Regions from separate parts of the Cupriavidus gilardii genome, predicted to be linked through region 1. Evidence: predicted binding sites of a transcription regulator. Region 1 holds the regulator's gene; the other holds the start of a gene.
The links. Region 1 encodes FNR, which switches genes on or off when oxygen is low (the NO sensors DNR and NnrR bind a similar motif). Its sites were predicted from a motif close to TTGATNNNNATCAA; they were not measured.
Positions count from the first base shown of each region.

Region 2: FOB47_RS17190 (universal stress protein) is a predicted target of FNR. The motif match lies at 1,619-1,632, and genes of this name have one in related genera.

Region 1 covers NZ_CP054626.1:1,865,502-1,869,712, forward strand. The annotation lists gene scpB (SMC-Scp complex subunit ScpB) at 1-594, opposite strand, end outside; gene FOB47_RS18675 (sulfite exporter TauE/SafE family protein) at 1,182-1,955, opposite strand; gene fnr (fumarate/nitrate reduction transcriptional regulator Fnr) at 2,137-2,784, shown strand; gene FOB47_RS18685 (hypothetical protein) at 2,846-3,115, opposite strand; gene FOB47_RS18690 (FixH family protein) at 3,112-3,363, opposite strand; gene ccoG (cytochrome c oxidase accessory protein CcoG) at 3,376-4,211, opposite strand, start outside.
Region 2 covers NZ_CP054626.1:1,513,084-1,517,294, forward strand. The annotation lists gene FOB47_RS17180 (universal stress protein) at 1-252, opposite strand, end outside; gene FOB47_RS17185 (zinc-dependent alcohol dehydrogenase family protein) at 354-1,367, opposite strand; gene FOB47_RS17190 (universal stress protein) at 1,688-2,527, shown strand; gene FOB47_RS17195 (MBL fold metallo-hydrolase RNA specificity domain-containing protein) at 2,601-3,959, shown strand; gene FOB47_RS17200 (flavodoxin family protein) at 4,006-4,211, shown strand, end outside.

The sequences.
Region 1 (4,211 bases):
TTCCTCATCGGCGCCGGCCGCCGTGGCGACCTCGTCGAAGTCGATCGCGCCCTGATTCAGCAGCGCTTCCTGGACCTGCGCCTGCGGATCCTCCAGCGGCGGCAATTCATCCAGCGTACGCAGCCCGAGGTCGTCGAGGAACGTCTTGGTGGTCGCGTACAGCGCCGGCTTGCCGGGCACGTCGCGATGGCCGATCACCTCGATCCAGCTGCGATCCTCGAGCTTCTTGATGACCTCGGTGCTGACCGTGACGCCGCGGATTTCCTCGATATCGCCGCGTGTGACCGGCTGGCGATAGGCGATGATGGCCAGCGTTTCCATCACCGCGCGCGAATATTTGGGCGGCTTCTCGGGATTGAGCCGGTCCAGGTATTCGCGCATCGCCGGACGGCTCTGGAAGCGCCAGCCGCTCGCCAGCGCCACCAGTTCGACCCCGCGCGGCTCCCAGTCCTTGCGCAGCTCCTCCAGCAGAACACGGATCGTGTCGGCGCCGACGTCGTCGGCGAACAAGCGGCGCAGATCGGCGACGCGCAGCGGCTCCTGCGCGCAGATCAGCGCCGTCTCGAGGACGATTTTCGCCTCTTGGGTATTCATGTTGTGGTGTGCGGCCTGTCTTTGCATCTGCGTCCGTGACACCCGGACGCGCTGGAGATTGGTCGATTCAGCGGCGCGCGTTCCGCTTCAGGGACGCCTGCCGCCATTCATCGCGCAGCCGACCGGGATGCTTGCCGCATCGGGTCCGCGCGCTTCTCATCGGTGCATCGATTGCCGGTCCGTTCCGGCAGAAGATCGTCCGCCCGTCTCCCGATATCGGTCGGCGGAAGGACCAGCGTGTCGCGCCGTCTCCCCTGTTGCGGCCGACACGCCCGGACAGCCGCGACCGTCCGGAATGCGAGACAACTTGGTCATGGCCTGGCGTGCAGCCTGTCGGGCCCCTCGCTGCCACGCCGCTGGCCGGTATTCTTGGCCGATGTCGACATCGGATGTTCTAGCCGGACAGTGCGGGGAGGGAGATGGGTATGGATACCCATGAGTGCCTTGACAGACGCCTGGATCAAGCGCGACCGGGCGACCACGACACCTGCGCGAAAGCGGCCCGGTCGCGGTGGCTTCCCGCGATTGTATGGCATTCCCGCGCCGGCCTGCAACCGCGGGCTTGGCAGCCGCGCGGCGGCCCGCCGTCACAAGGTCAGGCAGAAGCCGTGCGCGGCCAGCGTTTCGGGCAGCATCGCGGCCCGCGCGAGACCGGCCGCACCGAACAGTGCGACCGCCGCGCCGATGCCGCGGCGGACCCACGGCCGGCGCGCCAGCACGCGCAAGCCGGCCGACAGGCTGGACAGCATCAGCAGATTGGGCAGCGTGCCCAGGCCGAAGGCCAGCATCACCAGCGCGCCCGACGCGGCGCTGCCCGCCAGCAAGGCCAGCGCGAGCGCGGCGTAGACCATGCCGCACGGCACCAGCCCCCAGGCCAGTCCGGCGGCGTAGCGGCGCAGCAGGCGCCGGGCGCCGCGCGGGGCCGCGCCGGCTTCCTTGCGTGCGATGGTTCTTCCGCCCCAGCGCGCCCAGCTTGCCGCAAGCCGCCGTGCCAGGGCCTCGACGCCGGGAACGCGTCCGGCCAGCCGCGCGCCGCCCAACGCCCACAGCCCGGCCAGCAGCAGGCTCGCGCTGCCGGCCGCGAACAGCGCGCGCTGCACCGGCAGATACTGCACCTTCCACGCGGCCGCGCCGGCCGCGCCGAGCAAGGCGCCGAGCACCGCATAGGCGCTCAGGCGGCCGGCATGCAGGACCAGCAGTTCGCGGACCCACGCCGCGCGGCTGCGGTACAGCGCCACCGGCGCGGCTTGCCTCGCATCGTTGCCCTCGAGTACCAGCGCAATGCCGCCGCACATCGCCGCACAGTGGACGCCGCCCAACAGTGCCAGCAGAAACACGCTTGCCAGTACGCCGATCGCCATCTCACGCTCCCCTCGACGGGATGCCGCACGGTAGAATGCCCGGACGCTTCACGTCCATCGCCATGCCGATGGCAACTCCCTCCCTTCGCGCGGATTCCAATTGCTGAACGCCATTCCCCTGAACGACCAATCGACCCGCTGCTCCACCTGCTCGCTGGGACAGCTGTGCCTGCCGGTCGGCATGTCGGCGCAGGACGTCGAAAAGATGGACACGCTGGTGCAGGAGCGCGTGCGCGTGCGCAAGGGCGAATCGCTGTATCGCCTCGGCGATCCACTGGACGCGGTCTATGCGATCCGCTTCGGCACGCTGAAGACGCACGTGACGATGGAAGACGGCCGCGCGCAGATCACGGGCTTTCACCTGCCCGGCGAAGTGGTCGGTTTCGATGGACTGACCGAGATGCGGCATGCGTCGGACGCGACCGCGCTCGAAGACACCGAGGTCTGCGTGGTCCGCTACAACGAGATCCAGACGCTGTCGGCCTCGCTGCCTTCGCTGCAGCACCAGTTCATGCGGCTGATGAGCCGCGAAATCACGCAGGACCAGATGATGCTGATCACGCTGGGCTCGATGCGCGCCGAGGAGCGGCTCGCCGGCTTTCTGATCAGCCTGTCCGAACGCCTGTCGGCACGCGGCTATTCGCCGTCCGAGTTCGTGCTGCGGATGAGCCGCGAGGAAATCGGCAGCTATCTGGGCCTGAAGCTCGAGACCGTCAGCCGGCTGTTCTCGCGCTTCGCCGAAGCGGGCCTGATCCAGATCCGCCAGCGCCATGTGAAGCTGGTCGACATGGACGGCATCCGTCAGCTGCTGGGCAAGACCGCCTGCTGATCCCGGCCCGGCGGTGGCCGCGGTGGCGCCCGCGGCAGCCGTTCCCCGCATTGCCACCGCGCTACTCCAGTTCGTCGGCCGCCGACATCGGCGACGACATCGGCGCCAGCATCGACGCCGGCAGCATGCACACCGTCAGTGCGCTGGACAGCGCGCACACCGCCCACGCCAGGCCGAAGCCGAGCGTATAGACCGCGCCGTGCGACAGCTCGAGTGGCCGGCCGAAGATCCGCAGATCGCGCGGATCGATCAGCGAGAACACCAGCACGAAGGCCATGGCCGCGCCGACGAAGGCGGGCCACAGCACCCAGATCAGCCAGCGCGCCTTCATGGCCGTGCCACCGATCGGGGATCGACCGCGTCGCGCGAGTCCTGCGTGGCAGCCGAAGCCGCCACCGCCGCCGGCGTCGCCGCCTGCCGGACCAGCAGCCCCTGACGCACCACGCCGTCGACGATCGGCCGGTCCGCGTGCTGCATCGCGACCCAGATCGTCACCGCACAGCCGATCATCGCCAGCGCCGGGCCACTGATCAGCAGCCACGGCCACGGCTCCTTCCACCATGGTTTGCATTGGGACATGTCGATGCCTCGTTACGGTTGGTCGGGAACGAAAAAGCGGGTGGACTGCCGCACTTGCACACGGTCGGCTGCAAGCCCGGCCCCGGACTCTGCGGGCGAGCCGCTGACCACGATATCGACCACATGGGTGCCCGACGCGGCCTGCTCCAGCGGCACGCGCAGCCGCAGCGGCAGCAGCCGGTTCGATGTGGGCGCGAGGTGGCCGGCACCGCGCTCGTATTCGACGGACAGGCCCGGCAGACCGGGGCTTTCCGCCGCGATGGCGACATCCATCTCGCCCTCGGTGGTATTGATCAGCTGCAGCCGGTAGACGTTTTCGATCCAGCGCCCGTCGACTTCGCGCGCCAGCGCCTGCCGGTCGCGGATGATGTCCACCTTCAGCGGCGTGCGCACGGCCACCGACCAGACGAAGCCGCCGGCCAGCGCCAGCCACAGCACCGCATACAACACGATGCGCGGGCGGACCACGCGGCGGCGCGCATTGGCCGCGGACAGCGCGCGCCGCATCGCGTTCTCGGAGGTGTAGCGAATCAGCCCGCGCGGATAACGCATCTTGTCCATGACCTGATTGCAGGCATCGATGCAGGCCCCGCAGCCGATGCACTCGTACTGCAGCCCGTCGCGGATGTCGATGCCGGTCGGGCAGACCTGCACGCAGATGCTGCAGTCCACGCAGTCGCCGATGCCGAGCGCGCGCGGGTCGGCCTTGCGCGAGCGCGAGCCGCGCGGCTCGCCGCGCCGCGTGTCGTAGGTGACCACATAGGTGTCCTTGTCGACCATCACGCTCTGGAACCGCGCATACGGGCACATGTACTTGCAGACCTGCTCGCGCATGAAGCCGGCATTGC
Region 2 (4,211 bases), 350 kb from region 1:
CAGCTGGTGTTCGATGCCGGCTTGCGACAGACGTTGCCCGGCCTCGTTCAGCGCATGTTGCCCGTTGGCGAGGATTGCCTTCATCAGCATGTCGGGGTTGTAGTAGCCCGCATCGAAGTAGACGTCGACATTCTCGGCAATGAACAGGGCCTCGACTTCGGCTCCGCACGCTTTTGCCAGCGTGATGGCCTGGGTCAGGGCGAGGTCGGACGAACTGCTGCCGTCCACCGCCAGGACGATCTTCCTGTACATGATTGCACTCCTCCGTAGTTGGGCTGGCGCCCGGGATCCCGATGTATCGAGCTTAGCCATTTGATCGCGAACGCCGTTGACCTTAATCAACTTTGCGTCGATCAAGGTCCGATCCTGAGGACCGCCGCGCCGGCAAGGCGGCCAGCGCGCAGGTCCGACAGCGCCCGATTGGCATCGGTCAGCGCATACGGCGTGACTTGCATGTGCAGGGACACTTCGTCGGCAATGCGCATCATCGCGTGCCCGTCCGCGCGGGTCAGATTCGCCACCGAAACCAGGCGACGCTCCTGCCAGAGCAGGCTGTAGGGAAAACCAGGGATGTCCGACATATGGATCCCACCGCAGACGACCGTTCCCCCTTTGCGTACGGCGGCGAGCGCCAACGGCACCAGCGCCCCGACCGGAGCGAAGATCAGCGCGGCATCGAGCGCCACCGGCGCCACCTCATTGCTGCCGCCAGTCCACAAGGCGCCGCTTGCCTGTGCCAGCGCCTGGGCAGCGGTGTCGCCCGGACGCGTGAAGGCATAGATCTCCGCGCCTCGCGCGAGCGCAATCTGGGCCACCAGATGCGCGGCTGCGCCGAAGCCATAGATGCCGATTCTGCGCGCAGGGCCAGCCATATTGAGGGTGCGTAGCCCGATCAGGCCCGCGCACAAAAGCGGGGCGGCCTGCAGATCGTCGTAAGCCTGCGGAATCGGAAAGCAGTACGCGGCATCGGCGACGGCGTAGTGGGCGTAGCCGCCATCGCGGAGATAGCCCGTGAACTGCGGGGCGTCACACAGATTCTCCTGGTTGTTGAGGCAGTAGTCGCAGTGCATGCAGGTGCGCCCGAGCCAAGGAACGCCGATCCTGTCTCCGGGTCGGAGACTGGTCACACCTGGGCCACAGATGTCTACGCGGCCGACGATCTCATGGCCAGGAATCAAAGCGGGCTTCGGCAGCGGCAGCTCGCCATCGACGATATGCAGATCGGTCCGGCAGACGCCGCAGGCCGATATCGCGACCCGGACCTCGCCAGGACCTGGCTCGGGAATGGGTACTTCGCGCAGCTCGAGCTCGGGCGAATGGCCATCGAAGACCATGGCATGCATAGTGGTGCGAGTCGCGGTGTTCATGGCTGGTGGACTATGGATCTTGGCCATTGGGACCCGGCGCATAAGCGAGCGCAGAGGGGACGAATTGTTGCATCGCCATGGCTCCAAGTGGGATTGCTTCGCGTCGGCGTCGGCGTCCGCTTTTGGCAAGGCATCGCGGTGCCGGTACCCGCACTGTCGACTGTACGTGGCGCGGCAGAAATTTCCTTGACGTCCATCAATGAAACGATCGACGTGCCATTGCAGCAAATGCGAGAAGACGCCGTGACGCCTTGATGTGCATCAATACGGACGAGGATCCTTTCCATACAGTGAAGGCATGTAACGTCAGGAGAATCGCCATGCCTTACAGCAACATCATGGTCCACCTGGACGCCGGCCGGCGTGCGATGCATCGACTGGAGCTGGCCGCAGGCCTTGCCAGGGATCACGGTGCCAGGCTGATCGGTCTGTATGCAGGCTTCATGCCGGATCCGGCCTGGTTCTATTTGATGGAGGGCGCCGGAATCGTGCTGGAAGCCGACCGCAGGCGCAGGCAGGAAATCAGAGAGGTGGTGCGGCGCCAGTTCGAGGCGTGCATGCACGCTTTTGGACTGGAGCGTGCGCAATGGCGGGTCGTGGAAGGGGTGCTGCCGTCTGCAGTAGTGCGCGAAACGCGCGAGGCCGACTTGATTGTCGCAGGTCAGTACGATTCGGAGGACCCGGGCAGCTATGTAGCACCGCAGTTCGTCGAGTCGCTCGTACTGGAGTCTGGGCGCCCCGTGCTTGTCGTTCCTTACGCGGGGACGTTCGAGACGGTCGGGCGCAGAGCGGTGCTGGCATGGAACGGCAGCGGGCAATCGGCCCGTGCCCTGCACGACGCCGTGCCATTGCTGGCCGGGGGTGCCGTGACGGTGATCAGTGTCGAGGAAGAACTCAGACCACCGCACGTGGACGCCAGCCCGGTCGAACAGGCCCTGACAGCGCTGGGCGACCATGGCATTCAGGCGCGCGCCGAGTCTGCCCTTTGTGACGACGATATGGCGGTGGCGGAATTCCTGCTGTCGCGAACGGCGGACTGCGGAGCCGACATGATCGTGATGGGCGCATATGGGCGCGGCAGACTGCGCGAGATGGTGCTCGGTGGCGTCACGCGGACCATGCTCGCGGCGATGACCGTACCGGTGCTGATGTCCCACTGACCGGCAATGAGCATCTGCACGCAGATCGATTTCGACCCGCTTCTCAGAGGGGCGGGCACAGAGGATTCAGGACATGCGTTTGCAATTCTTGGGAGCGACGGATACGGTCACCGGGTCGCGATTCGTACTCGATACAGGACGGTCGCGCGTGATGGTCGATTGCGGATTGTTTCAAGGCTACAAGGCGCTGCGTCTGCGTAACTGGGACCGGTTGCCGGTGGAGCCGTCGAGCCTCGACGCCGTTGTACTGACGCACGCGCATCTGGACCACAGCGGCTACGTGCCGCTACTGGTCAAGAACGGCTTTCGGGGGCGCGTCTACTGCACCGCTGGGACGGCGCAATTGTGCGGCATCCTGTGGCCGGACAGTGCACATCTGGCCGAGGAGGACGCCGCTTATGCAAATCGCAAGCACTTCTCGCGGCACCAACCGGCGTTGCCGTTGTATCAGACGGCCGATGTCGCGCGGGCGCTTCGCCGGCTCGAATTGGTCTCCTTTCATCAACGGCGCCGCGTGACCGATGACATCGATGTCGAGTTTTCACGCGCCGGCCATATCATCGGCTCGGCTGTCGTCACGCTCCATGTCAACGGTCGTCAAATCGTGTTCTCGGGGGACCTTGGCAGACAGCAGGATCTGGTGATGCGACCGCCTGAACCGATCGAACATGCCGATGTCCTCCTCGTCGAATCGACGTACGGGAACAGGGCACATCCCTCGGACGATCCTCGCGACACATTCGGAGCGGCTGTCACGCGGACGGTCGAACGTGGCGGCACGGTTATAGTCCCCGCGTTCGCGGTCGGACGCACGCAGACGATATTGTATTGCCTGAAGTGGCTGCGTGATCAGGGCCGATTGCCATTCGTGCCGGTGTACCTGAATAGCCCGCTGGCCATCAATGCGACCAAGATATTCGCATTGCATCCCGAGGATCTCCGGCTGGACAGAGATCAGATCGCTTCCGCCTGCGAGCTGCCGATCCTCGTAAAGAGCACCGATGAGTCGATCGCGCTGAACAAGAGTCGGGCGCCGAAGATCATCATCGCGGGCAGCGGCATGGCGACCGGCGGGCGCGTGGTGCACCATATCGAGCACTTCGGAGGCGACGCGCGCAATTCGATCCTGTTGTGTGGCTTTCAAGCTGCCGGCACAAGAGGCGCTACTTTGGCCGAAGGCGCACGCTCGCTGCGGATTCACGGCCGCGACGTGGCAATTGAAGCCGAAGTCATCGAGATCGAGAATCTGTCCGCGCACGCCGACGCAGAAGAGTTGCTGGGATGGCTGGGAACATTCGCCGCGCCACCGCGAAACACGTTTATTGTCCATGGCGAACCGCCGGCTGCAGATGCCTTGCGTCAGCAAATCGAGCGGCGGTTGCGATGGCACGTGACGATGCCGGAGTATCGGGAATCGTATGACCTGGGATAGCACGCATCGCGCAGCGAAGCGCGGCCATCATTGAAGGAGAGCAGCCATGGAAGAAGTCCTGATTGTCTACTACTCCCGTACTGGCACTACCCGCCAGGCGGCCCAACAGCTCGCTGCAATGACCGGGTGGCCACTTGCCGAGGTGGTCGACGAGTCGGGCCGTGCCGGCTGGGTCGGCGACCTGAGGTGCATGCTTGATGTCCTGCTGCGGCGGCGTCCGGCCTACGGCTATCGGGGGCCGGGCTTTGCCGG